Regions from separate parts of the Neobacillus sp. DZ-9 genome, predicted to be linked through region 4. Evidence: predicted binding sites of a transcription regulator. Region 4 holds the regulator's gene; each other region holds the start of a gene.
What was found. The regulator Rex, encoded in region 4, represses fermentation and respiration genes when NADH is low (regulators of the CRP and FNR family bind a similar motif). The targets are predictions, from matches to a motif close to TTGTGAAATATTTCACAA.
Positions count from the first base shown of each region.

Region 1: AC59HZ_RS30890 (DUF3224 domain-containing protein) is a predicted target of Rex. The motif match lies at 2,450-2,467, and genes of this name have one in related genera.
Region 2: AC59HZ_RS14360 (DoxX family membrane protein) is a predicted target of Rex. The motif match lies at 1,804-1,821, and genes of this name have one in related genera.
Region 3: qoxA (cytochrome aa3 quinol oxidase subunit II) is a predicted target of Rex. The motif match lies at 2,033-2,050, and genes of this name have one in related genera.

Region 1 covers NZ_JCAIOL010000030.1:7,763-12,014, reverse strand. Annotated here, with positions in the region: gene AC59HZ_RS30900 (glycine zipper domain-containing protein) at 745-954, shown strand; gene AC59HZ_RS30895 (hypothetical protein) at 1,210-1,404, opposite strand; gene AC59HZ_RS30890 (DUF3224 domain-containing protein) at 1,942-2,337, opposite strand; gene AC59HZ_RS30885 (DUF3658 domain-containing protein) at 2,489-2,638, shown strand; gene AC59HZ_RS30880 (extracellular solute-binding protein) at 2,842-3,645, shown strand; gene AC59HZ_RS30875 (NUDIX hydrolase) at 4,038-4,252, shown strand, end outside.
Region 2 covers NZ_JCAIOL010000004.1:522,341-526,592, forward strand. Annotated here, with positions in the region: gene AC59HZ_RS14340 (pentapeptide repeat-containing protein) at 1-283, shown strand, start outside; gene AC59HZ_RS14345 (hypothetical protein) at 394-594, shown strand; gene AC59HZ_RS14350 (hypothetical protein) at 763-987, shown strand; gene AC59HZ_RS14355 (hypothetical protein) at 1,067-1,198, shown strand; gene AC59HZ_RS14360 (DoxX family membrane protein) at 1,213-1,722, opposite strand; gene AC59HZ_RS14365 (heme-dependent oxidative N-demethylase family protein) at 1,912-2,868, shown strand; gene AC59HZ_RS14370 (hypothetical protein) at 2,865-3,311, shown strand; gene AC59HZ_RS14375 (PDR/VanB family oxidoreductase) at 3,324-4,252, shown strand, end outside.
Region 3 covers NZ_JCAIOL010000003.1:319,286-323,537, forward strand. Annotated here, with positions in the region: gene AC59HZ_RS10005 (ABC transporter ATP-binding protein) at 1-1,126, opposite strand, end outside; gene AC59HZ_RS10010 (iron-sulfur cluster assembly accessory protein) at 1,419-1,724, opposite strand; gene qoxA (cytochrome aa3 quinol oxidase subunit II) at 2,096-3,046, shown strand; gene qoxB (cytochrome aa3 quinol oxidase subunit I) at 3,036-4,252, shown strand, end outside.
Region 4 covers NZ_JCAIOL010000021.1:5,132-9,383, forward strand. Annotated here, with positions in the region: gene AC59HZ_RS29960 (ABC-F family ATP-binding cassette domain-containing protein) at 1-813, opposite strand, end outside; gene moaC (cyclic pyranopterin monophosphate synthase MoaC) at 987-1,478, shown strand; gene AC59HZ_RS29970 (redox-sensing transcriptional repressor Rex) at 1,509-2,168, shown strand; gene AC59HZ_RS29975 (YhbD family protein) at 2,286-2,909, shown strand; gene AC59HZ_RS29980 (polymer-forming cytoskeletal protein) at 2,922-3,644, shown strand; gene AC59HZ_RS29985 (cytoplasmic protein) at 3,658-4,252, shown strand, end outside.

The DNA of each region.
Region 1 (4,252 bases), on a different contig from region 4:
GTTGCGATTAAAAACACTTTATTTCTATCATAACATTTTATAAAATGTGAATTAAGAGGCTCAATTTGAACCCCTTAAAAAGTTTGTGAAATAATGTACTTAAACTATAGGGTGCTAGAGTTGAAGATCCAGCTGCCATTAGGTGGCTTTTTTATTGAAGTAACGGGGCAGGTCAGTTGAAGAACGCATGAAAAAGACCACGCAAATAATTAAAGGTCAAACAGTTCGTAAAGACTTATAAAAATGAGCATAGACCTCTCAGGTAGGATGAGAAGTCTATTGAAAATGGACAAATAATTTATATGTAATATCGTATTCAGATATAGAGGAAATGTAGTTAGGCTATTTTAACATTTTTATGCTGAAGAAGATATTCTTAATGAGAAAGATAATGCCACTTTGTTTAAACAAAATGAAACAGGTACCCAAAAGGGCACCTAGAGTCAAGGAGAAAAACTTTATTAATAAACTATATTCATTTGTCACTTATTTTGTACGGGCTATTGTGGTGCCTTTCGACGAAATAGTGTAATAAATTGAATGGACCTTGTTAACGGGGGGCTATAGTTTAAGACCTAACTGTCATTATGGCAGCTTTTCTTATTGTACAACGTGAAGGATAGTGAAAATTGCAAAGTTTAAAGGACAGATTTAAAATTCGCGTAAATCTGTCCTTATAGGGCAAAATATGTAACGGTATTGTGCTGACAAGCACTTGCCTATTCTAAATAAGGAGTGAGATGAGTGGCTGATAAAAACGAACGTAACCGTGTCGATAATGATGCTGGCGAAGCGGTAGGAACTGGTGTCGGTGCTGTCGCTGGAGCTGCTTTGGGTTCTGTTCTTGGTCCACTTGGTACCGTTGCAGGAGCTGTTGCAGGAGGAGCGATGGGTAACAAAGTCGGCGAAGGTGCCAATGAGGCTAATGACAGTGCTACGAACCGAGAAGATTAGACTTTAACCAAAGTGGTACTGAATGAATTGGATTCCCAAAAAGGGAGTCCTTTTTTTATTAAGCTAATTCAGCTTTTTTAGGTAAATTCCCAGTAAGATTGTGAATCAATTCACTTAAAGTTAACGGGTGCTTGAGTTGAAGAAGGAATTGCGGCGGCAGCTCCTTTTTCTTGTTCAACTATAGGGGCAGGTTAGTACAAAAAGGAAAATCAATTTTTGGCTTATTTAATTAATAGTACACGATTTATTAAAATTTTATTTGACTAATATCTTTTCCTTCATTATCTGTACAAAACGAACCGATAATGAATTAATGATAAAATAATCTTTGTCATTTCTCACGATAAGGTATTTGTAACAATCCATCTTCTCATTTATTTCTTTTTCAACATCTTCTTTTTTAACATCTGATTCTTTTATTATTTTTTCTGTGATTATATTATTATCCAACGTATAGCAAATTGTAAATTCCTTCAAACTAATATCCCTTTCATTTTAAGAGTGATTTAAACTGTCCAATATCACTCATACCGAATTATTGACGCCTATTCTTTATTGTATTTAGAGAACCACACTTTTTGTGCAATATTGTTTACACGATCATTTTATGACTAGTTCGAATAATATTGATTAGGGCATATCGAAGATAAATACTATATTAACCAAGTTACCCAAACTCTTTCTATGTATTATAAAAGATGATTGAGAGAAGTAAATCCCTCTATTTACCTTTAGCCTTTATACCTATTTGAAGTTCAACTACATAATAAACTGCTAATTATATAACAGATGTAGGTGTTCAGCACCCAATTGTTGTCCAGTGAATGTGAATAATTGTACTTAAACTAACGGGTAGCTAGAGTTAATGATTGGGTTGCTGCGGTAACTATTTTTTTCTTATTGCACTAAAGGGCAGGAAAGTTGAGGAAGCTCGTTTGAAGAAAAGGACATTTCTGGTAGTACAGAGATGCCCTTTTTACTGTTTTGTTAGAATTTAAAGTCTAGAATCATCTTACTGGTTTCGCCTGTAAACTTATAATTATAAGACCCTTTTAAGCTTTCTAAGTCACCGGTAGCTTTGATGATTGTTGCTGGAGAATCTAGATTTCCTTTATCAAATATTCCTTGCTCTATAGCCGTAAATGTCCCCTGTTTTCCCTTGTAAGTTCCTTCGAAATACAGAAATCCGGAAATTTTAGAAGTGGCCAAGTGACCATCATCTATAGTAGAGTCGATATAAAATAATAAATATTCAACAAAAGCTTTTCCTGTTAATTCACCCTCAATATCATATTCAACATGGGCAATATTAATAGGAAATTCTTTTCTAGTGTTATCTACTGGCTTTTCATCCCATTTGCTTACTGTAAATCTTACCTCCATACGTAAATCTCCCTTCATTATTAAATAGTAATTAACCTCAAGTATAACATCCAAAAAGTACCATTATTAATAATTGAATAGGATTGTTTTTATTAATTTTTCTTTACGAACTTTGTGAAATATTACACTTAAAGTAAGTATCAAGGTTGGAATGGTGATTGGAGAAGTCCTATCATGGACAAACGAATGGATTAATGCTTTCTTTTTAGAGTATAGAATTCGGCATTTAATCTATAGTGGAGTACTTGAGCTAAAAGGAATACCAAAATCAATGAGACATTATAGTGTTAAACTACGGTGAGGAGTAATGATTAATTCATATCTTCCATAATCGGGCGGGATACTTTAACAAGGGTATCGCTTTTTCCTTATAGTGCCAACGCCTTTATAATTTATTAAGAGCAATTCTCATTTAAACAAAATAATTTTTGTTTTTTTATCAAACCATTTTATTCCTCTATTCGTTTCCTTAGGTGAAAACATAAACAAATGGAGGCATTGAGGATGAAAAAAACTTTGTTAATTGGTACACTCTTTTTACTCTTGTTCACGGCAGCAGGAGTATCGGTATACGCGAACATGAATCATTCATCAGAGTCACAACAGCAATATAAATCTACAAAGAACGATGGAGTGATCAGAGTGTATGGCCCAGGTGGACCACTGGGACCAATGAAGGAAGCTGCAGAAAAATTCATGGCTGAAACGGGAATAAAAGTTATTGTGACGGCTGGACCTGAATCGAATTGGATTGACAAAGCGAAACAGGATGCAGACATCATTTATGGAGGATCTGAGTATATGCTTCGCAGCTTTATGTTTAACAATCCTGGGATGATAAATGAAAAATCACTTACAGAATTATACCCTCGAGCAGCAGGTATTTTGGTACGTAAAGGTAATCCGAAGGAGATTTATTCTCTTGATGATTTAACGAAAAGCGGTGTGAAAATTGTTGATGTAAATGGTGCTGGACAGCTTGGTTTATGGGAAGACTTAGCGGGCAGAAAGGGAGTAATAGAAGGAATTAGCCAAAATATTGATATTTCTGTGAAAACCAGCGCAGAAGCGATTGAGCTATGGAAATCCAATTCGAAGCTAGATGCGTGGATTACATACGAATCTTGGCATTTCAGGCTTAAGGATGTTACCGAATTAGTTGAACTGCCAGATACAGAAAAGCTTTATAGGGGAACCCCAATTGGTCTTACAGGCACTTCAGATAATAAAAAAGACTCCCAAAGATTCGTAGATTATTTAAAAACTGAGTCCTCTCATCAAATCTTTCAAAAATGGGGATGGAAATAGAGTTTAAGAGGAATCAAAATAAATAAAAAAGCTGAGTCCAAAGTCGATTTGAAGGTTATTGGAGTCAGCTTTTTTTGAATTGTGATTTTTCTACCGTTACTTTTAGTTAGATAATAAAGATTTACCCCTATTCAATTATAGGGCGCTTTTCTTTAGTAAGAAGATGTCTTTTTGATATCCCCCTACACATTAAGCGATTAGATTTTGTTAAGGTAAAAAAAGATTGCGAAGTTTTTCACTTAAGCTAACGGGTGCTAGAGTTAAAGTTCCAGCAGCCATTTTGGTGGCTTTTTTTAGCTAACGGGGCAGGTTTGTTGAAGAAGGAAAATGGATAATCGGAAGCGAAAAAGTAGTTGGGAATGAACATTATAAATAATTAGAGAGGAGAAAAAATGGCTGAAAAACCGATTGTTTTAGTTGTAAGTGTTTCAATAATTAAAGAGGAAGAAGTTTTAATGATTAAAGAAAATAAACAAAATGTAATAAATAAATGGAATTTTCCAAGTGGACGAATTGAAATGGGAGAAGACATCCCTTATGCAGCTAGAAGGGAAGTGAAAGAAGAGACGGGACTTGATGTGAAACTTACTTATACAACTGGTATTTA
Region 2 (4,252 bases), on a different contig from region 4:
CAAAAAAATAAGTAAGGGACGAGACTTTTTAGGTGCAAAGTTAAAAGGTGCAGACCTTAGAGGTGCTAACTTGAGAGGAGCCTTGCTCATTGCAGCCGATCTCAGGGAAGCCGACATGAGAGGAATCGATTTTATTGGTGCAGACTTAAGAGACGCGGATTTAAGCGGTGCTAATTTAACCGGAAGCTTCTTTTTAACACAAGCACAAGTTAACTCGGCCAAAGGCGATATTCATACAAAATTACCTGATTCATTAATGATTCCTGAACATTGGGTTAAATAGTCTTAGGAATTCACGGAATACCTCTTACAAAATTGTCCCCATTTGTAACAAAAGATTATGAAATTAATGTATAATAATGGAATAGTTTTACAAAATTGGAGGGCTTTTTGATGATGAATAATGGCAATATATTTGGTCTTTTTGCAATCATTCCTATTTTACTTTATTTGGCGATTTTAGTTTTTAGCATATACTTTGTTGTACGAACAATTAAGTTCATGAATGAAAAAACAAAGTTGGATCAGGAGAGAAATGAGAAATTAGATTTATTAATAAAGGTCCTGGGTAATAATGATAGAAATGTTGATTAATATAATTTAAAGTTTCAGGGGAGAAGCTGCGGCGGCTTCTCTTTTTCATTTATTTTTAAGGTTTTGATTCATTAAAAAATGAAATATAATAAGAGTAAGCTGTTCAAAAAATTGTTGAAAATCCAACGTAATAAATGTTGATATAGAATAAATTTAGGAGGGAATTCAATGATTAGGGCGGGAATTGCAGGTGTGGTTGGGTTTATTCTTATTTTTGTAGAATCCTTAATAATAATGAAGTTAAAAGGCTATGAAACGATTGAATTTGGCGGCCTAACACCTTTTATTAATGTCTGGGCAATGAATTTCTTTGTTGTATTTGCTATCCTAACACAGGTTACAAATTGGTTCGAAAATAGAGCAGATTTGGAAAAAAGTGAAGATAGTTATTAATAAAGGCTCTTTTCGTAAACTATGTTACTTTTGGGGCTTAATTAAGTGCATTTACTAAGTTTGTAGGCAATTTTCGCAAATGTTCTTACGAAAAGATACCACGAAGCATCTAGTTATACGGGTTGATGAACTTTTACGAAAAACAACACTCTTTGCGAAAATAGCCTTAATAAAAAGCGCCTATGTCACGGATAGAAAGCCGATTGCATAGGCGCTTTTTTTGAACTAAGCATTATGGTTAACTGTTCGATTACCTTTGAATGCTGCTCTGCGAATAAATGGAATTATCCAGCGGTCAAGACCAAAGCGGCCTGCGTTAAAGCCAGCAAATAAGATAATTGCACCGATGAATAAGTCAGTTGGAATATGAGATACAGTACCAGCTAAGAAGAACGCGAAGTTCATCACTAAACCAAAGAACATTGCTGCAGTAGTTAAGCAGCCAAGAATAAGCCCAAGCCCTACTAAAAATTCACCAACAGGTACGAGTGTATTGAAAATATCTACGTTTGGTAAAGCGAAGTGCTTTAAGAAGTCGACGTACCAGCCGTAAACGATACTGCCATCAGGACCTTTTACTGGATTCGCAATTACTCCTTTTAAAAATCCAGAAGCATCAAACCCGTCTGCTAATTTGTGATATCCAGCTGTGATCCAAGAATATCCGATATATAAGCGAAGAACTGTTAAAATACCAGCGGCAACTTTGTTTTCTCTTAACCAATTGACTAACATTTGAAACACTCCTTTTAAAAATAAGTTTTATATATTGATTACACTGTTAATATATCATTTTTATTTTGAATTGAGAGTAATTTGTTCACTTTTTCACAATTTCGTAAAAAAGATTTGAACAATTTATTAACATGGTCATTTGTTTTTATTAAAATAAAAGTAAAGAATTTTCTGTAAAGTAGGGATGTTATGCAACAAGCCGTTGATTTAGAAACATTTCCGTATCCATTTAAGGGAGAAGTGTATCGATACTCTAACAACTCCGTCCCGTTGGATTGTCCAAGCGGCATCGAAATTACACCGAGTTACATAAATGAAATGAACCTAAAGCGGGGTCTTCTTAAAGAGCATCCTGAACGATGTTATCAGTCACTGCCTCATACACTTCGCGGACAGTGGGAAATCCTTGAAATGATAATGAGTCATCTAGCAGCCTATTATCCAGATAAATTTTCACTTGATAAACAAAATGATGAATGGACGTTTCATAATAAAATTTTTCAAGAAAAGCATAGCTTTATTTTGGGTGATGAAACTACATTACCATATGAGCCGCTAGATTTTATTGGAAGACATGTGCAAGAAGACCTGATTTTCATAATGCAGCGAGATGGGGATTTATTTTTAGATTCCGGTCAATTATGCTTTCCCGCTAATTGGTCACTGGCCTTTGATTTAGGGATGAGCTTTAGAGAAATTCATCATCCGATTCCTGGCTTTAAGGAGGAAGGATTAGATGAGCGAATCCTGCAGTTTTTGTTGCAGTTGGAAGCGGGAAATCCATGGTGGCGGAAAAACTGGTCGTTAATGGCCGGGAATCGTCTCGATACTTCACTAGAAACCTTTGATGTTTGGGGAAAAGGCCGAAAAGAGGTAACATTGGAGAACGCTGGAGAATTCGTCCATTTACGAGTGGAGGTACAGAAACTATTCCGTTTGCCGCGATCAGAGGGCATCCTGTTTACCATTCATACCCATCTTATTTCATTAGAAAAATTTGCTTCAAAAACGGAATGGGCTGAGCAATTTTACCATATTCTCTGTGAGCTGCCAGATAATATTGTGGATTATAAAGGCCTTTCTCGTTTCAAGAATCAAGTACTCGAATACTTGAAGGACCGGCTGGAAAGCAGAGGAGTTTTATGATGCAGAAAGCTTTGTTTGTTTCTGGAAAAAGAAAATATTTATTTTATGCGGATCAGAACGGGATGGAGATTTTACAACCAGTTATCGATTTGGCAATTGAAAAGAATGCAGCCTATGAGATCTACAGCGAAGAACAATCGTTTTTTGAATGGTTGAATAGGCAGAAGATGGGGTGTTACCTATACATTGCAGCGAAATGGGATAAACTGTATTCTCTGAAAAAGCTCACTGAAGAGGCTGGCTTTTCAGAGGGAGAAGCACAGTACATTGGTTATGGTGAGCGATTGGTCAATGTGTTTTGCTGCAGGTGCCATGGGATTTCAAAGGTAATTTTGCAGGGAAATCTTGAAAGCGTTTGCAATGATTGTGATTTGCAGCTTGAGGTTTCCGATCATTATTCTTCACTGAAAAATGCCTATCTTGGCTATGTGGCAAAACTTTAGAGGGGGGATTGAATGGATAAGGAAAAAACAATACCTGTAGTGGTAAAAGAAATTCATCAGGAGACCCTGAATGTAAAAAGCTTTACACTAGCCCATATCGATGGGGAGGAACTGCCGGCTTTTAGCGGAGGATCCCATATCACTACATATATTGAGGGTAGCTTTGGCTTACTCGAGAGGCATTATTCCTTAACAAGCCATCCAGATAATCGGTTGTTCTACCAAATTGCCATTCATCTTAGTGATATCTCAGCAGGCGGTTCTTCTTATTGGCATCACCAGGTAAAAGTCGGGGACAGGCTGCGTATTAGTTATCCCAAAAATCATTTTCCATTGAGCTTCAAGGCAAAACATCATGTTTTTTATGCGGCAGGGATTGGCATCACACCCTTTTTATCAATGATAGCTGACCTGGATGATTCCTTCGAACTGCATTACGCGGCAAAATCAAAGGAGCTTTGTGCATTCTTCGACTTTTTGCAGCAAAATTACCCACGGCAATGTAAGTTTTATTTTTCACAGGGAGTAGGGGCAGAGCGACTTAGTGTTGATTCGCTTTTGGAACATAAGATTGGAAGCCATGTATATTTTTGCGGACCTGAGGCCTTTATATCTAGTTTTACAGACTTTGCCCTCCAAAATGGTTACCCGCGTTCGAGTGTTCATTACGAACGGTTTACACCACCGCGGCCTAAAAAGGCTAATTGTTTTCAGGCTCAAGTTTCAAACGGGAAGACTGTAAAGGTTTTAAAAGAAAAGACCCTGTTGGATGCGCTGCTTGAAGCAGGGATCAAGGCTCCATATTCTTGCCGAGTAGGCCGATGCGGGACGTGTGAGCTGAAGGTGGTTGAAGGCGAAGTTGATCACTACGATTCCTTTTTAAGCGAAAAACAAAGAAATGCCCAAAATGTGATTTTATCCTGTGTTTCTCGAGCAAAGTC
Region 3 (4,252 bases), on a different contig from region 4:
AAATTGTTGTTTTCCCTGCGCCAGATGGACCGACAAAGGCTACGGTCTCGCCAGCACATATATTTAGATTTATATTTTCAAGAACGGTTTTTTGCATGTCATAACGAAATGTAACCTCATGAAAGGTAATATTGCCATTAAGTTCAGAAACTTTAACGGCTTCTTCTGTATCTTTTACATCCGGCTTTTCATCGATTAACTCAATAAACCGTTTAAATCCAGCCATTCCTTTTGGGTACAGTTCCATTATTGCGCTAATTTTATCAATCGGTTTAAAGAGGACATTGACATAGAGTACAAATCCGACCAGTTCCCCGTAGGAAAGCTGTCCTGAAAAGCTTAACCATGCACCGTAAACTAAAACGATAATCGTAATTAGTCTTGTCATCATGTAAATGCCTGATAAACTGAAGGACATAACTCGATATCCCCCAAGCTTAGCAGCGCGGTATCGTTGATTATTTTTTCTAAATCTAGCAATCTCAAATTCTTCATTTGTAAACGATTGAACGACACGGCTTCCAGAAACGCTATCCTCGACGCGAGCATTCACATCAGCTATGCTTGAATACATTTGCCCCCACGCCTTGTTCATTTTCAAATTACAAACGACCACAAGTAAGATTAATAATGGAAGAACTAAAATTGAAACGAGGGCCAGTTTTACGTTTATGGTAAGCATTATCCAGAATGCCCCGATGAACGTCATAACCGCAATAAAGACATCTTCAGGCCCGTGATGGGCAAGTTCGCCCAGATCAAATAAGTCATTTGTTATCCGGCTCATTAAATGTCCTGTTTTGGTATTGTCAAAAAAGCGAAATGACTGCTTCTGTACATGCTCAAACAGTTCTTGTCTCATATCCGTTTCAATATTAATCCCTAGTTTATGCCCCCAATAATTTACGACAAATTGCAGAAATGTACTTATTAAGTAAAGCAGGAATAATCCAATGCTTACCGAAACAATGGTTGGCCAATCACCTCCAGGCAGCAGTACGTCAATAAACCACTTTACTGCGAGCGGAAATGCTAATTCTAATACCGCAACCACCACTGCACTGCTAAAATCTAAAATAAATAGCCTTTTGTGGGGTAAATAATAAGAAAAGAAACGCCGAATCATACCATTCTCCTTAGTTCAAAAGTAGCAATAATAGGATTATTTGAAAAAATTATGAACAATTTCAAGATTTTTGAAAATAAGACTAAATGTGTTTTTTGGGGGATTTGTTTTAGGTGAGCATTTCTTGGTGGGATGAATTTAAGATATCTTAAGGACAAAATTGGCTTTGTTTCCCTCCAAAATGTCCTCAATAAGGCCTCTTAAGGACAAAATTGATCTTGTTTCCATTCAAAATGTCCTTAATTAAGACCTCATTACTTGTAATAATTGGTTTAGCACAAGGCAATTTTTTTTAATGATGATGGTGATGGCTGCCTTTTGATGGATTGGTAATGACCCATTCCTCTTTTGGCACTTGGAAGTATTGAATCCAAACACCATCCAAGTACTCATCGTTTTTATCGAGAATAAAATCAATATCCTTATCGGTTTTTACAACTTCATCATTTTCAGTTGGCGTATCAAGCATTAAATCATAATGCGCATGATCCCCATGAATACTAGTGACATAAACGCGGAACATCTTTCCTTCCGCTTCCTCCACATCCATCATTTTTTTCAATGCTTTAGCTGCAATTCGATTAATTTTGACGTTCATCGTACCTGTCTCCTCTTTCTATGTAGTATTAATATTATCTCATTATTATTCTAAAATAGACAATTTTAAGCCATTTTTCAACAATGATTAAGGCTGTGGATTTATATTTCCAAACTATTCCATGATTAGCATTTTAAATCCTTAACAAATTTGTCACAACTTTTTTCAAAAACCTATATTATCATCATAGACATCTTGGTAATATTGTGAAAGAGGAAACTTAATCCGAAAATTAATCTAAAATAATAATTAGTTTAATTGGATTTTATGCTTGTATTTTTTTCAAAATGGAGTTATCCTATTGAAGTTTGTGAATGAATTCACGTAAGGATTGTGAAAAAATGAACAATTTGCCTGAGAGGAGCTTTAAAATGTTTAAAAAGGGCTATTTAATCCCCCTGCTGGCTTTCCTGCCTGTCTTATTTTTAAGTGGCTGCAACAAAATGGTGGTATTTGACCCAAAAGGTCCTGCTGCCAGAGACATTCTTGGTTTGATAAACTGGTCACTCGTATTTATGCTAATTGTCGTTGTCGTTGTTTTTGGATTATTTGGGTATATTGTTTGGAAGTACCGTGCTACACCAAAGAATAAAGACTACGTACCGCCTGAAGAGCACGGCAGTACTAAATTAGAGATCATTTGGACAGCGATCCCGATTTTGATAGTTATTGCTTTAACAATCCCTACTGTAAATACCATTTATAAACTAGAAAAAGTGCCTGCAGGCTATGAAGATAAAAAACCAATTACCATCAATGTCACTTCAGCTGACTGGAAATGGATCTTTAGCTATCCTGAGCAAGGCATTGAAACGGTGAACTATGTTAACATTCCGGCTGGTACACCGGTTAAGTTTAAATTAACCTCTGCTGGTACAATGCAATCCTTTTGGGTTCCTGCACTTGGCGGTCAAAAATATACGATGAACAAAATGGAAACACAGCTTTATTTGACAGCAGATAATCCTGGTGAATTTTTAGGAAGAAATACGAACTTTAACGGCAAGGGATATGCCGATATGGAATTCACTGTGGAAGCTAAATCCTCTAAAGACTTTGAAAAATGGGTTAAAGAGGTAAAAGCAAACGCTCCTAAGCTAACAGAGAAAAAATACAATGAGCTTTTAAAACCAACTCACTTAGGACGTGAAACATTTACTGGCACCCACTTAGCATGGGTCGACCATGGGAAAATGAATTCCAAAACTTATACAAATCCTGAGTTATACAAGGTTCACGGAGTTCAAGGTAAGATTTTTAAAGATGAAGAAAACAACACGGAAATGAATGATTCTAACGGAGGTGAACACAATGGGAATTAATTGGCATGACTTTTTCATCGTAGGAAACCCATTAATCCTAGGTTCACAGATTGCTATAGTACTAACGATGGTTGGTATAGTTGCCGGTATAACCTATTTAAAAAAATGGAAATGGCTGTGGCGAGAATGGCTGACAACCGTTGATCATAAGCGGATTGGGATAATGTACATCCTTTCAGGTGTATTGATGTTCTTCCGCGGAGGTGTAGATGGTCTGTTAATGAAGGCGCAAACCTCGCGTCCTGAAATGAAATTTTTAGATGCACAGCACTATAATGAAATCTTTACAACTCATGGCGTTATCATGATTTTGTTCGCAGCAATGCCATTGTTAATTGGTTTAATGAACGTGGTCGTTCCGCTGCAAATTGGAGCTCGTGACGTTGCCTTCCCACAATTGAACGCCTTAAGCTTTTGGCTGTTCTTCAGCGGTGCGATGCTGTTTAATATTTCTTTCGTTGTCGGTGGATCTCCAGATGCTGGCTGGACGGCTTACTTCCCTCTTGCCGGTAAAGAATTTACGCCTGGTATCGGAAATAACTATTATGCGGTTGCCCTGCAAATTGCCGGAATTGGGACATTGATGACGGGAATTAACTTCATCGTCACAGTTTTAAAAATGCGTACAAAAGGCATGACATTAATGAGAATGCCAATGTTCACCTGGACATCATTCATTGCTTCGGTCATTATCGTCGCATCATTCCCTATCTTTACCGTTGCTCTTGCATTGATGACCTTTGACCGTATTTTCGGTACCCATTTCTTTACGATCTCAGGCGGCGGAATGGATATGATGTGGGCGAACCTGTTCTGGCTATGGGGTCACCCAGAAGTATATATCGTTGTACTCCCTGCTTTCGGGATGTTCTCAGAGGTTATCTCAACCTTCTCACGTAAAAGGTTGTTTGGATATAATTCAATGGTATTTTCAATCGTTGGTATTGCGTTTTTAAGTATGCTAGTTTGGGTTCACCATTTCTTTACCATGGGTGCCGGACCTGGAGTAAACTCAGTCTTCTCCATTACGACGATGATGATCGCCATTCCAACTGGTGTTAAAATGTTTAACTGGCTATTCACGATGCGGAAAGGCCGGATTGAATTAACAACTGCGATGCTTTGGGCACTTGCATTCATCCCATGCTTTGTCATCGGTGGTGTTACCGGGGTTATGCTGGCAATGGGTGCAGCTGATTATCAGTA
Region 4 (4,252 bases):
AATTTCTTGCTGCTGCTTTTCAAAAAGTTTCATGTCACGCTCATAATTAGCCGCTTTCTGATCTAGATATGAGCTGTAATTGCCCGTAAACCGCTGAATCTGCTTCCGGGAAACCTCATACACCTGCGTGACGACTTTATCTAAAAAATAGCGGTCGTGGGAGACAATTAATATTGCACCATTATAACCCTGGAGATATTGCTCCAGCCATGAGAGAGTATCGATATCCAAGTGGTTGGTCGGCTCGTCCAAGATTAAAATGTCAGGTTTGGTTAATAGCAGTTTCCCTAAAGCAAGCCGGGTTTTTTGACCGCCGCTTAAACTGGCAATCATCACATTAGAATCATGAAAATTTAATCCATGAAGCACAGAGCGAATATCCGCCTCGAATTGGTAGCCGCCCTGCTCTTTAAATTTCACTTGAAGCCCGTCATACTCTTTTAAAATTCTTTCGTACCGGCTTGAGTCTTCGAAAATTGTAGGATCAGCCATTTGTTCTTCAAGCGTGCGAAGCGATCTCTCCATCTGACGAAGTTCCTCAAAAACAGTCAGCATTTCTTCCCAGATAGACAAATTGGATTCTAATCCCGTATTCTGTGCCAAATATCCGATGGTCACATCTTTCGGTTTAATAATTTCCCCGCCATCATGTGACAGATGACCGGCAATGATTTTCAGTAACGTCGATTTGCCCGCACCATTGCGGCCAACAAGAGCAACGCGGTCTCTTGATTGTAATTCCAGCTTTATATTCGATAAAATTAGGTCAGCACCATAATATTTTTGTAGTTGATTAACCTGTAATAAAATCATAAAATTCACCTCTATACTACTCAATAGTTTACCGTATTCCCAATGGTCCGGCAATAAAGCATGTCAGTTCGCTAGATGAGAATACCTAATGGACAAAAAAATGTACCGATAGTTCAAAGTTTCACAGACATAAAAAGAAAAATAGTGTATGATTTAATCGGAGGATTGTTTATATGGCAGAATTCACTCATTTTAATGAAGAAGGCAGAGCAAAGATGGTTGACGTCAGTGATAAACCAGAAACGGCGCGCACAGCTCTGGCTCATTCAAGCATTACAGTCAGCAGAGAAATTTTTGAAAAAATAACGAATCATGAAATGAAAAAAGGCGATGTCTTAGCTGTAGCGCAGGTTGCCGCCGTGATGGCCGCGAAAAAGACATGGGATCTCATTCCAATGTGCCATCCTATTCCATTAACGGGAGTGAATATCTCTTTCTCTTGGGAACAGGCCGGAGATAACTATCAATTATATATAGCTGCTTCTGTTAAAACAAAAGGAAATACAGGTGTAGAAATGGAAGCGTTAACAGCAGCGTCTGCCTGTGCATTAACTGTTTATGATATGTGTAAAGCTGTTGATAAAGGCATGGTCATCGGACCGACCTATTTAGTAGAGAAAACGGGCGGTAAAAATGGAGATTATAAGAGAACAGAACTAGTTTAACAAAACTATTTATATGGGGTGTGGGAGATTATGAGTAACGAAACGATGAAAATACCACAGGCGACAGCTAAACGGCTGCCCCTTTATTATCGATTTTTAAAAAACCTGCATTCTTCCGGCAAGCAAAGAGTTTCATCAGCAGAATTAAGTGAAGCGGTTAAGGTTGATTCGGCGACAATCCGAAGGGATTTTTCCTATTTTGGAGCCTTAGGGAAAAAAGGCTATGGATACAATGTGAATTACTTATTAACCTTCTTCCGCAAAACATTGGACCAGGATGAACTGACAAAGGTTGCCTTAATTGGGGTGGGGAACCTTGGTACAGCCTTTTTAAACTATAATTTTTTGAAAAATAATAATACGAAAATTGAATGTGCTTTTGATGTCGATCCTGGAAAAATGGGAACGACGATTCGCGAGGTACCGGTTTATCATTTGGATGAGCTGGAGAGAGTCATCACCGAACATCAAATATCAGTGGCGATTTTAACCGTACCTGCACAGGTCGCCCAAATGATTACAGACCGGCTTGCAAAGGCAAATGTGAAAGGGATATTAAATTTCACACCGGCAAGATTAAATGTTCCTTCCTCGATTCGTGTTCATCACATTGATTTAGCTGTCGAGCTGCAATCTCTGGTTTACTTTTTAAAGCATTATCCAAATCCATCAGATGAGATCGAGGAATAAAATGTTAAGGGCTTTTCGCAAGATTTTGCGGAAGGCCCTTTTTTTAGGACAAATTATTTGAATCTTTACAACGTAACAGTGTTATGTTACATTAATATACAGAAAGGGGTTTTAATCATGAGCGAGGAGTTAATTTCGAAAAAGGAATTATTAGAGCTGGCGGGAATATCCTATGGACAGCTGTATAGATGGAAGCGAAAAGACCTCATACCGGAGGAATGGTTTGTAAGGAAATCCACGTTTACCGGCCAGGAAACCTTCTTTCCAAAGGAAAAAATCCTAGAAAGAATCAATAAAATTCAAACGATGAAGGAAGATTTATCGTTAGATGAACTAGCAGACATGTTTTCTCCTAGCCTAAGCGATTTGCAGTTAGATAAGGATGAATTAATAAAACGTAACATTGTTTCAAATGCAGTAATGAATTTTTACCTAGAAAATGAGCAAGGCAGCCCAAATTTTAACTTTTCCAGAATGCTTGAAGTTTATGTTTTAGAGAAGCTGTTGCAGTCAGGGGAGATCAATTTGGATGAAGGGAAAATGCTGCTTCAGGTGCTAAAGGACAATGTCGCGCTGATTAAGCAAAAAAGCTGTGAACTCCTGATTACCCGCAAACTAGGTGTGTCATCGTGTCTCTTACTGAGTAATGCGGAAGAGATCCGTTTTGAGAGGGGAACGAAGATTGTCGTGCAGGTTTCCTTAATGACCTGTTTAGAAGAAATTAAGTCGAAATTATTATAAAGGAGAATCCTTATGGAATTGAAAAATAGAGGAGATTTGGCCATTAATGGCTTAGGTTCTTCAAACGGCGGACAATTTAACCTAGTTACATTGAATGGTAGAGGGACGATCAACAATGATGTGGAATGTCATGAATTTGAATGTAATGGCTTAGGGACGGTCAATGGAAATGTTACAGCAGATATGGCCAAAGTGAACGGGAATGCCAAGTTTAAAGGAACATTCGAGAGTCAAAAGTTGACCGTTGACGGGACTGCGAAATTTGAGCAGAACCTGAATGTGAAAAATTTAAGGGTTTCTGGGAAAGCTTCGGTGGGCGGGAGCGTAAAATGTGAGGAGATTAAACTTCGAGGCATGCTTTCAGTTGGGGGGGACTGCGAGGCTGAGTATTTTAAAGGAGAATACCGCTTCACGATAGGCGGGCTCCTAAACGCAGATCAAGTTGATATAAAGATTTATGGGGAATGCAAAGCAAAAGAGATAGGCGGGCAAACAATAACAGTAAGGCAGCATAAAGGGTCGTTCATTGGCGCTTTATTAAAGCCAATTTTCAAAGTGCAACTAGAAACGGAGTTAATTGAAGGGGACAAAATTGACCTGGAAAATACGATTGCCAAAGTGGTGCGGGGCAATCAGGTCAGAATAGGACCGAACTGTCAGATTGGTGTGGTTGAGTACACAGACGAATTTTCACAGGATAAAAATGCTGTCGTGAATGATATCAGAAAGGCATAAGGGGGGAAGGGAAATGAAAAAAGACGCAAACTTGATTATCAATGGTTCAGGAAGTTACCCTGGCGGCCGTTACGATAAAATCAGCATTAGAGGCGAAGGGACGATTGTAAATGATGTGGAATGTTCCTCTTTTAATGTATATGGAACGAGTGAAGCGGTCGAAAATGTTAAAACTGGTTCAGTAAAAATTTTGGGGGAGGCAGAGGTTAAAGGAAATATCGAAGCAGAAGAAACGCTAATCATGGGAACGATGGCAGTCGGCAGCCGGGCGCAATTGAAAAAAATAAAAATCTATGGGCTGCTCGAAGTGGGCGAGAGACTTTTCGGCGATCAAGCAACGATTAAAGGAAGCATCGTAGTTAATGGTGATGTGGAATATGAAACTTTCGATTCGAGCGGCGGTTTTGAAATCAAGGGATTATTAACTGCGGATACGATTAAGGTAGGGCTGCGCTTCGGTGAAAGCACTGCGGAGGAAATTGGCGGGGGAAAAATAACCGTCAAAAAGAAAAAGAACTCTCTTCTTCCCTTCGGAAAAGAGGTTGGGACGCTTAAAGTGAAAGTAATTGAAGGAGATGACATTTTTCTCGAAAATACAACGGCAGATA